3 regions of the Neobacillus sp. OS1-32 genome follow, and region 1 is predicted to be linked to each of the others. Evidence: a T-box and tRNA genes for the amino acid it is inferred to sense, from the RefSeq annotation. Region 1 holds a T-box; the other regions hold tRNA genes.

What was found. A T-box is a leader RNA that pairs with one kind of tRNA and senses whether it is charged. The one in region 1 lies ahead of proS (proline--tRNA ligase), so its partner is inferred to be a tRNA-Pro.
Region 2: it has a tRNA-Pro gene. The T-box ahead of proS (proline--tRNA ligase) is inferred to sense a tRNA for this amino acid. The anticodon was not compared.
Region 3: it has a tRNA-Pro gene. The T-box ahead of proS (proline--tRNA ligase) is inferred to sense a tRNA for this amino acid. The anticodon was not compared.

The regions. Positions count from the first base shown of each region.
Region 1 is NZ_CP133263.1:1,391,199-1,394,458, reverse strand. It holds gene RCG24_RS07150 (MMPL family transporter) at 1-482, opposite strand, end outside; gene RCG24_RS07145 (MarR family winged helix-turn-helix transcriptional regulator) at 486-965, opposite strand; T-box leader at 1,170-1,386, shown strand; gene proS (proline--tRNA ligase) at 1,478-2,908, shown strand; partial or broken gene RCG24_RS07135 (YdcF family protein) at 3,084-3,260, opposite strand, start outside.
Region 2 is NZ_CP133263.1:3,227,523-3,230,782, forward strand. It holds rRNA gene RCG24_RS16090 (16S ribosomal RNA) at 1-1,385, opposite strand, end outside; tRNA gene RCG24_RS16095 (tRNA-Ala) at 1,712-1,787, opposite strand; tRNA gene RCG24_RS16100 (tRNA-Pro) at 1,800-1,876, opposite strand; tRNA gene RCG24_RS16105 (tRNA-Arg) at 1,883-1,959, opposite strand; tRNA gene RCG24_RS16110 (tRNA-Leu) at 1,970-2,058, opposite strand; tRNA gene RCG24_RS16115 (tRNA-Gly) at 2,064-2,138, opposite strand; tRNA gene RCG24_RS16120 (tRNA-Leu) at 2,147-2,231, opposite strand; tRNA gene RCG24_RS16125 (tRNA-Lys) at 2,241-2,316, opposite strand; tRNA gene RCG24_RS16130 (tRNA-Lys) at 2,349-2,424, opposite strand; tRNA gene RCG24_RS16135 (tRNA-Thr) at 2,457-2,529, opposite strand; tRNA gene RCG24_RS16140 (tRNA-Val) at 2,544-2,619, opposite strand; rRNA gene rrf (5S ribosomal RNA) at 2,630-2,746, opposite strand; rRNA gene RCG24_RS16150 (23S ribosomal RNA) at 2,839-3,260, opposite strand, start outside.
Region 3 is NZ_CP133263.1:3,005,349-3,008,608, reverse strand. It holds gene cmpA (cortex morphogenetic protein CmpA) at 1-101, opposite strand, end outside; gene RCG24_RS14915 (SprT family protein) at 196-669, shown strand; tRNA gene RCG24_RS14910 (tRNA-Asn) at 915-989, shown strand; tRNA gene RCG24_RS14905 (tRNA-Ser) at 994-1,081, shown strand; tRNA gene RCG24_RS14900 (tRNA-Glu) at 1,098-1,169, shown strand; tRNA gene RCG24_RS14895 (tRNA-Gln) at 1,232-1,306, shown strand; tRNA gene RCG24_RS14890 (tRNA-Leu) at 1,318-1,402, shown strand; tRNA gene RCG24_RS14885 (tRNA-Leu) at 1,462-1,547, shown strand; tRNA gene RCG24_RS14880 (tRNA-Arg) at 1,607-1,683, shown strand; tRNA gene RCG24_RS14875 (tRNA-Pro) at 1,690-1,766, shown strand; tRNA gene RCG24_RS14870 (tRNA-Gly) at 1,956-2,029, shown strand; rRNA gene RCG24_RS14865 (16S ribosomal RNA) at 2,152-3,260, shown strand, end outside.

The DNA of each region.
Region 1 (3,260 bases):
GTATAATAGTGGTCCAATTTGACGTTATCAATGGCTTTATAAAGATCTGTCGAAATCTCTTTTCCATCCCGTCCATTTGGGGTCACTTTTAAGGACACGAGAATGGTTTTGCCGTCTTTTGAAACCAGTTGATTCTTCAGTTTTTTTTGCTTAAAGTGAGTAACCAAGTCGGTAATGCCAAGCTTCTCTTTGTGCTGCTCAAGCTTGTTGATCGCCTGTTCGGCAGCATCAAAATCTTCCTTTGTTAATCTTTTATCGCTATGGAAGACGAGTGCCGTTTGTAAATCTGTGCCTCGATTTTCATTTGATTGAACATCTTTAAGAATTTGTGCTGCTTGGGTGGAAGAATATCCCTTCGGTACCGTAATTTGTCCCTTTTCACGAACAAGGTTTTCCATATTTGGCGCCACCATGAAAAGGCCGACAATGATGGCTATCCAGGCGATTAAAATGACCCATTTTCCTTTAATGATCGCACGCAATTTTTATTCCCCCAGTTCTTCCTTTTTCTTGTTGTTTAAGACTTTCGCCAGTTTTTCATATGTGTTGATAAAGGCCTTAATTTCCGGTTCTTCAAATTGGGTAATAATCGATTCAACCAAGAGGTGAATTTTTTCCTGCGCCTTTTGGTAGAGTTCCTTACCTTCTGGAGTCAAGGTTAAATAGACCACTCGGCGGTCGTTTAGATCGCGGGTTCGTTCAATTAACCCCTTGTCTGCCATCCGGTTGACAATGGCCGTGATGGCACTTTTATTTACCTCAAAAACATCAGCCAATTCCGTTGGGGTGCAGCTTTCTGATTGATCAATATACCTTAATATGTAATGCTGGTCATTGGTTAAATCATTGCCAATCTGTTCCTTAATTAAAGACTCAGCTTTCTTATGCACCTGAAAGGATATGGTTACATAACGGTTAATTAATTCCTGTATTAAGCTATCCTGCAAATTTTTATTCACCACCATTTTTTAAAAAAATAGTTAAGTTGTTGAACTATTCACGTGTTTAACTATATAACGGTTTAAGGAAAGGTGTCAAATAGAAAAGCTGTCGAAAAAAGGCGAGCGCAACATAACTCAATCCATTGCATTTTAGCAGGAAATGAAAATTATTCCACGATGGAATTGACTTTTTCGATTGGGAAATATATAATTTTTTCGAAATACATAGTCGAAACAATGACGGGGACTAGTAAAATGTGGCAGTCTTACCAAGAGAGGAGACCGGTGGTGCGAGGTTTCTTAAGACGGACATTTGAACCTGCCTCACGAGTTCTGTATCGGATCGACCTGAAGATACAAGCGGATCAATTCCGTTATCATGGAAAGAGTACAAAGCAGCTGCTTTGTAAATGTAGGGTGGTACCGCCAGGCCTTGGTCCCTTTTTGAGGATCAAGGTCTTTTTATCTTTAAAAAAATGCGGAAACGCACGTTTAACGGTGTTGAAGCTGAAAAATAAATAAAATGAGGTGTAATAATGGCAAAGGAATTTGTAAAAGACGTAACCAGCATGGATGAAGATTTCGCCCAGTGGTATACAGACGTGGTCACCAAAGCAGATCTAATCGATTACTCTAGTGTGCGCGGTTCAATGATTCTCCGCCCGTACGGTTTTGCCTTATGGGACAATATTAAAAACGAACTGGACCGCCGGATTAAGGAAACAGGGCATGAGAATGTGTATATGCCTTTGTTTATTCCCGAGAGCCTGTTGCAAAAAGAGAAAGATCACGTTGAAGGCTTCGCTCCTGAAGTTGCCTGGGTGACACATGGCGGTTCTGAAGAACTTACAGAGAGACTGGTCGTTCGGCCAACCTCAGAGGTGCTTTTCTGTGAGCATTATAAACATATCATTCATTCTTATCGTGACTTGCCAAAGCTTTATAATCAATGGGCTAACGTGGTTCGCTGGGAAAAAACAACCCGTCCATTCTTACGGACATTAGAATTCTTATGGCAGGAAGGGCATACTGCCCACGCCACTGACGAAGATGCGATGGAAGAAACAATTAGAATGCTGAATGTGTATGCTGATGTTTTGGAAAACGTTCTGGCTATCCCGGTTGTAAAAGGGCAAAAGACCGAAAAAGAAAAATTTGCTGGGGCAAAAGCAACCTTTACCGTTGAAAGCTTAATGCATGACGGCAAAGCATTGCAATCCGGGACCTCACACCATTTTGGCACAGGCTTTGCCAAAGCATTTGGAATTCAGTACCTTGATAAGGACGGTAAACAGCAGTATGTCCATCAAACCTCATGGGGCTTTACCACTAGGGTAATCGGGGCCTTGATCATGGTTCACGGCGATGACCGCGGTCTTGTGATTCCACCAAAAGCAGCACCAACTCAGGTAATGATCGTGCCAATCGCGCAGCATAAAGAAGGCGTGTTGGATTTTGCCTACGAGTTGAAGGATTCCTTAGCCAAAATTGCCCGCGTAGGTATTGATGCCAGCGACAAAAAACCAGGCTGGAAATTCAATGAATATGAAATGAAGGGTATCCCGGTGCGTCTGGAAGTGGGGCCAAAGGACATTGAAAATAACCAAGTGGTGTTAGTAAGAAGAGATACATTGGAAAAAGTAGTGGTGCCAATTGATCAATTAGAAACGAAGCTGGCGGAGTTATTGGAAGACATCCAGTCCAACCTTTATAATAAAGCCTTAAAACATCGCGAAGAACGAACTTCGGTTGCGACAACTTTGGCTGAATTAAATGAAATCCTAGAAACCAAACCAGGTTTTATAAAAGCAATGTGGTGCGGTGATCTCGCCTGCGAGGAAAAAATCAAAGAAGAAACCGGTGCGACCTCCCGCTGTATCCCATTTGAACAAGAACACCTGTCCGACAAATGTGTCTGCTGCGGCAAAGAAGCAAAACAGATGGTTTATTGGGCGAAAGCATATTAATTGGCAAGGCTCTTCCAAGAAGGGAAGAGCCTTTTCAATTTAAAACTCGATTCTCTTTTTGCGAGAATAATCTGTAAGGTTTAGCACTTTATACAATATATCTGCAACTTTCAGCGGGACATCTGCAGTTTTTTAAATATATCTCAACTTTCCGGGGAATAAATTAGTCGTGCTGTTAAAAAATATACTTTATTAAATAGTATTTCGTAATCGCCAAATACTCCCGGCTATAGGATTTCACCACTGCCATCGAAGGTGTTTCAGCAGGGAGACCTTGGACTGCAAGCCCTTGATCATGTGCAATGGAAAGGGCACGGTACATGTGAAAATTATTTGAAACAATCAGGCCGAG
Region 2 (3,260 bases), 1.8 Mb from region 1:
TATTCACCGCGGCATGCTGATCCGCGATTACTAGCGATTCCGGCTTCATGCAGGCGAGTTGCAGCCTGCAATCCGAACTGAGAATGGTTTTATGGGATTGGCTTAGCCTCGCGGCTTCGCTGCCCTTTGTACCATCCATTGTAGCACGTGTGTAGCCCAGGTCATAAGGGGCATGATGATTTGACGTCATCCCCACCTTCCTCCGGTTTGTCACCGGCAGTCACCTTAGAGTGCCCAACTGAATGCTGGCAACTAAGATCAAGGGTTGCGCTCGTTGCGGGACTTAACCCAACATCTCACGACACGAGCTGACGACAACCATGCACCACCTGTCACTCTGTCCCCCGAAGGGGAACGTCCTATCTCTAGGAGTGTCAGAGGATGTCAAGACCTGGTAAGGTTCTTCGCGTTGCTTCGAATTAAACCACATGCTCCACCGCTTGTGCGGGCCCCCGTCAATTCCTTTGAGTTTCAGCCTTGCGGCCGTACTCCCCAGGCGGAGTGCTTAATGCGTTAGCTGCAGCACTAAAGGGCGGAAACCCTCTAACACTTAGCACTCATCGTTTACGGCGTGGACTACCAGGGTATCTAATCCTGTTTGCTCCCCACGCTTTCGCGCCTCAGCGTCAGTTACAGACCAGAAAGCCGCCTTCGCCACTGGTGTTCCTCCACATCTCTACGCATTTCACCGCTACACGTGGAATTCCGCTTTCCTCTTCTGCACTCAAGTCCCCCAGTTTCCAATGACCCTCCACGGTTAAGCCGTGGGCTTTCACATCAGACTTAAAGGACCGCCTGCGCGCGCTTTACGCCCAATAATTCCGGACAACGCTTGCCACCTACGTATTACCGCGGCTGCTGGCACGTAGTTAGCCGTGGCTTTCTGGTTAGGTACCGTCAAGGTACCGGCAGTTACTCCGATACTTGTTCTTCCCTAACAACAGAGCTTTACGACCCGAAGGCCTTCATCGCTCACGCGGCGTTGCTCCATCAGACTTTCGTCCATTGTGGAAGATTCCCTACTGCTGCCTCCCGTAGGAGTCTGGGCCGTGTCTCAGTCCCAGTGTGGCCGATCACCCTCTCAGGTCGGCTACGCATCGTCGCCTTGGTGAGCCGTTACCTCACCAACTAGCTAATGCGCCGCGGGCCCATCTGTAAGTGACAGCTTGCGCCGTCTTTTAGCTTATCTACATGTGTAAATAAGAGTCATCCGGTATTAGCTCCGGTTTCCCGAAGTTATCCCAGTCTTACAGGCAGGTTGCCCACGTGTTACTCACCCGTCCGCCGCTAACCTTTAGGAGCAAGCTCCTAAAGGTTCGCTCGACTTGCATGTATTAGGCACGCCGCCAGCGTTCGTCCTGAGCCAGGATCAAACTCTCCAATAAAGTTCGAGTTGATTAGCTCATAAAATTTAACGTTGGCTTCATTTCGTTAGAAATGAATGATTATTGTTGTCCAGCTACAGCGCCCTAGCACCTAGTGTCCTTCGCACTCCGCCCTACGATAAGTCAACATCGAATTGCCTTCGGCTTCTTCGTGTTTCCTTTATCTCAGTTGGAGCACTCTAGGCCATACGGTGCTGACCAGGGTGCTTTCGCTTTTCTATGTTGACGTTTTTGTTTGTTTAGTTTTCAAAGAACGATCATCGCTCAAAAGCGACTTTCTTATGTTAACAAGAATGATAGTCTTTGTCAACATATTTTTATAATTTTGGTGGAGCCTAGCGGGATCGAACCGCTGACCTCCTGCGTGCAAAGCAGGCGCTCTCCCAGCTGAGCTAAGGCCCCCAAACTAAAAAATGGTCGGGAAAACAGGATTCGAACCTGCGACCCCTTGGTCCCAAACCAAGTGCTCTACCAAGCTGAGCTATTTCCCGTTAATATGGCGCGCCCGATAGGAGTCGAACCCATAACCTTCTGATCCGTAGTCAGACGCTCTATCCAATTGAGCTACGGGCGCATTATTAACATGGTGCCGAGGACCGGAATCGAACCGGTACGGTAGTCACCTACCGCAGGATTTTAAGTCCTGTGCGTCTGCCAGTTCCGCCACCCCGGCAAATCTGGAGCGGAAGACGGGATTCGAACCCGCGACCCCCACCTTGGCAAGGTGGTGTTCTACCACTGAACTACTTCCGCATATTGAATGGTGCGGGTGAAGGGAGTCGAACCCCCACGCCTTACGGCGCCAGATCCTAAGTCTGGTGCGTCTGCCAATTCCGCCACACCCGCATTATTAAATGGTGAGCCATGAAGGACTCGAACCTTCGACCCTCTGATTAAAAGTCAGATGCTCTACCGACTGAGCTAATGGCTCATACTGTTTAACCTTTTGTCGATTGCTTTTAATGGTGGGCCATGAAGGACTCGAACCTTCGACCCTCTGATTAAGAGTCAGATGCTCTACCAACTAAGCTAATGGCCCATTATCAACAAATTGATAAAAGAGGCAAAAGGTGCCGGCCAGAGGACTTGAACCCCCAACCTACTGATTACAAGTCAGTTGCTCTACCAATTGAGCTAGGCCGGCAAAGAAATAAAATATGGTGGAGGATGACGGGATCGAACCGCCGACCCTCTGCTTGTAAGGCAGATGCTCTCCCAGCTGAGCTAATCCTCCATTACTTTATGCCCGGCAACGTCCTACTCTCACAGGGGCGCGTGCCCCAACTACCATCGGCGCTGAGAAGCTTAACTTCCGTGTTCGGTATGGGAACGGGTGTGACCTTCTCGCCATCACTGCCGGACTATTCAATTGAGGTTCATTCCCTCAAAACTAGATAATGCTGAAGAAGTCATAAGAACGAGTTTCGCTAAGCGGACGCTTCCGCTTTTCTATTTGGTTAAGTCCTCGATCGATTAGTATCAGTCAGCTCCACGTGTCACCACGCTTCCACCTCTGACCTATCAACCTGATCATTTTTCAGGGATCTTACTAGCTTAAAGCTATGGGAAATCTCATCTCGAGGGGGGCTTCATGCTTAGATGCTTTCAGCACTTATCCCGTCCGCACATAGCTACCCAGCGATGCCTTTGGCAAGACAACTGGTACACCAGCGGTGCGTCCATCCCGGTCCTCTCGTACTAAGGACAGCTCCTCTCAAATTTCCTGCGCCCACGACGGATAGGGACCGAACTGTCTCACGACGTTCTGAACCCAGCTCGCGTACCGCTTTAATGGGCGAACAGCCCAACCCTTGGGACCGACTACAGCCCCAGGATGCGATGAGCCGACATCGAGGTGCCAAACCTCCCCGTCGA
Region 3 (3,260 bases), 1.6 Mb from region 1:
TTTTTTCTGTAAAAAAACCAACATTGGTTTAATAATTTGATCTGATGGCGGTTTTTTTCAAAAAAGGCTCTTTTCATTTGGTTTTGAAACCAAGTCGGCATAATGAAACCTCCCAAAGTGGATTTTCATTAAGTGTATAAATAATATATGCTATAATAGGTTGTCACGTTCTTACAGAAGCGAGGGAGCGGAAAATTGAATGATGTAGAACTGCAATTATTAGTTGAAAAGATATCCATCGATTCATTCGGCAAGCCATTTAAGCATAGGGCAGTTTTTAACACCAGATTAAGAACCACCGGGGGCCGCTATCTTCTGGGAACCCATAATATAGAAATAAATAAGAGATATCTAGAGCAGCTTGGCCATAAGGAATTAATCGGGATCATTAAGCACGAATTATGTCATTACCATCTTCATCTTGAAGGAAAAGGACACCAACACCGTGATAAGGATTTTAAGCAGTTATTAAAAAAAGTAGGTGCACCCCGTTTTTGTAATCAGCTCCCGGAAGCCAAAGCAAAACGTCCCGTGAAAAAATTTCTCGTCTATCAATGTACCAATTGCCATCTTACCTATCAGAGAAAAAGAAGTATCAACACGAGCAGATTTGTTTGCGGAAGGTGCAGGGGCAAATTAGCAAAAGTGAAGGAAGTTATTCTAAAATAAATATGCTCCGTTCCATTTATTTCTACTATAAATCTTATTGACTTTAACTTCTCCCGTCATTATAATGTAAAGAGTCGATAAGGCATCTGCCTTATTTTTTAGTTTTATTCCGCAATAGCTCAGTGGTAAAGACGAGCAAAGCGTCGTGGAAAAGCTGCGAGTTGTACACGCCGAGACGCTGCTTGAATAAGCATACTGAGGCGGGGACACAATTTATGCAATGAGTATGGAATACATTTTATTTTTCCGCAGTAGCTCAGTGGTAGAGCTATCGGCTGTTAACCGATCGGTCGTAGGTTCGAATCCTACCTGCGGAGCCATATAGGGGAAGTACTCAAGTGGCTGAAGAGGCGCCCCTGCTAAGGGTGTAGGTCGCGTAAGCGGCGCGAGGGTTCAAATCCCTCCTTCTCCGTTTAATAAACATTTTCGGCCCCTTGGTCAAGCGGTTAAGACACCGCCCTTTCACGGCGGTAACACGGGTTCGAATCCCGTAGGGGTCATCAGAAATGGGAGATGAGGTTTAGTCCATTTCCTGTTTCTTTCCATAATAATTTATTATTGTTGGGCTATAGCCAAGCGGTAAGGCAACGGACTTTGACTCCGTCATTCGCAGGTTCGAATCCTGCTAGCCCAGCCATTTCAAAAAATGCGGGTGTGGCGGAATTGGCAGACGCACCAGACTTAGGATCTGGCGCCGCAAGGCGTGGGGGTTCGACTCCCTTCACCCGCACCAGAATTTACCTCTTGAAATATAGAAATATATCTGCTAAGATGAATCTCGTCGTTGATAATGCGGTCGTGGCGGAATGGCAGACGCGCTAGGTTGAGGGCCTAGTGGTGGCAACACCGTGGAGGTTCAAGTCCTCTCGGCCGCACCAAAAAAACATTGACAAACCAATGTGCTTGTGATATTATTTAAAAGTTGGTTATTAAAAACGCGCCCGTAGCTCAATTGGATAGAGCGTCTGACTACGGATCAGAAGGTTATGGGTTCGACTCCTATCGGGCGCGCCATATTAACGGGAAATAGCTCAGCTTGGTAGAGCACTTGGTTTGGGACCAAGGGGTCGCAGGTTCGAATCCTGTTTTCCCGACCATTCAAAATAATCAACCTCATCTTATAATGTATGCGGGTGTAGTTTAGTGGTAAAACCACAGCCATGAGCAAAAGCACCTATGGATTCACTTCGAGTTGCCTCGACGCATAAAACATCCTTGATTAAACTTGAAGAGGAAGAGGCATGAAGATTCGTAAGCAAAATGTGGTTAGTAAATTATTATTATATGCGGGTGTAGTTTAGTGGTAAAACCACAGCCTTCCAAGCTGTTGTTGTGGGTTCGATTCCCATCACCCGCTCCACTTTAATTAGTTGGATGGTTCTTTGAAAACTAAACAAACAAAAACGTCAACAAACAATAATCATTCATTTCTTTATTGAAATGAAGCCAACGTTAAATTTTATGAGCTATTTCAACTCAACTTTATTGGAGAGTTTGATCCTGGCTCAGGACGAACGCTGGCGGCGTGCCTAATACATGCAAGTCGAGCGAATCAAGAGGAGCTTGCTCCTCGAGGTTAGCGGCGGACGGGTGAGTAACACGTGGGCAACCTGCCTGTAAAACTGGGATAACTTCGGGAAACCGGAGCTAATACCGGATGACTCTTATTTACACATGTAGATAAGCTAAAAGACGGCGCAAGCTGTCACTTACAGATGGGCCCGCGGCGCATTAGCTAGTTGGTGAGGTAACGGCTCACCAAGGCGACGATGCGTAGCCGACCTGAGAGGGTGATCGGCCACACTGGGACTGAGACACGGCCCAGACTCCTACGGGAGGCAGCAGTAGGGAATCTTCCACAATGGACGAAAGTCTGATGGAGCAACGCCGCGTGAGCGATGAAGGCCTTCGGGTCGTAAAGCTCTGTTGTTAGGGAAGAACAAGTATCGGAGTAACTGCCGGTACCTTGACGGTACCTAACCAGAAAGCCACGGCTAACTACGTGCCAGCAGCCGCGGTAATACGTAGGTGGCAAGCGTTGTCCGGAATTATTGGGCGTAAAGCGCGCGCAGGCGGTCCTTTAAGTCTGATGTGAAAGCCCACGGCTCAACCGTGGAGGGTCATTGGAAACTGGGGGACTTGAGTGCAGAAGAGGAAAGCGGAATTCCACGTGTAGCGGTGAAATGCGTAGAGATGTGGAGGAACACCAGTGGCGAAGGCGGCTTTCTGGTCTGTAACTGACGCTGAGGCGCGAAAGCGTGGGGAGCAAACAGGATTAGATACCCTGGTAGTCCACGCCGTAAACGATGAGTGCTAAGTGTTAGAGGGTTTCCGCCCTTTAGTGCTGCAGCTAACGCATTAAGCACTCCGCCTGGGGAGTACGGCCGCAAGGCTGAAACTCAAAGGAATTGACGGGGGCCCGCACAAGCGGTGGAGCATGTGGTTTAATTCGAAGCAACGCGAAGAACCTTACCAGGTCTTGACATCCTCTGACACTCCTAGAGATAGGACGTTCCCCTTCGGGGGACAGAGTGACAGGTGGTGCATGGTTGTCGTCAGCTCGTGTCGTGAGATGTTGGGTTAAGTCCCGC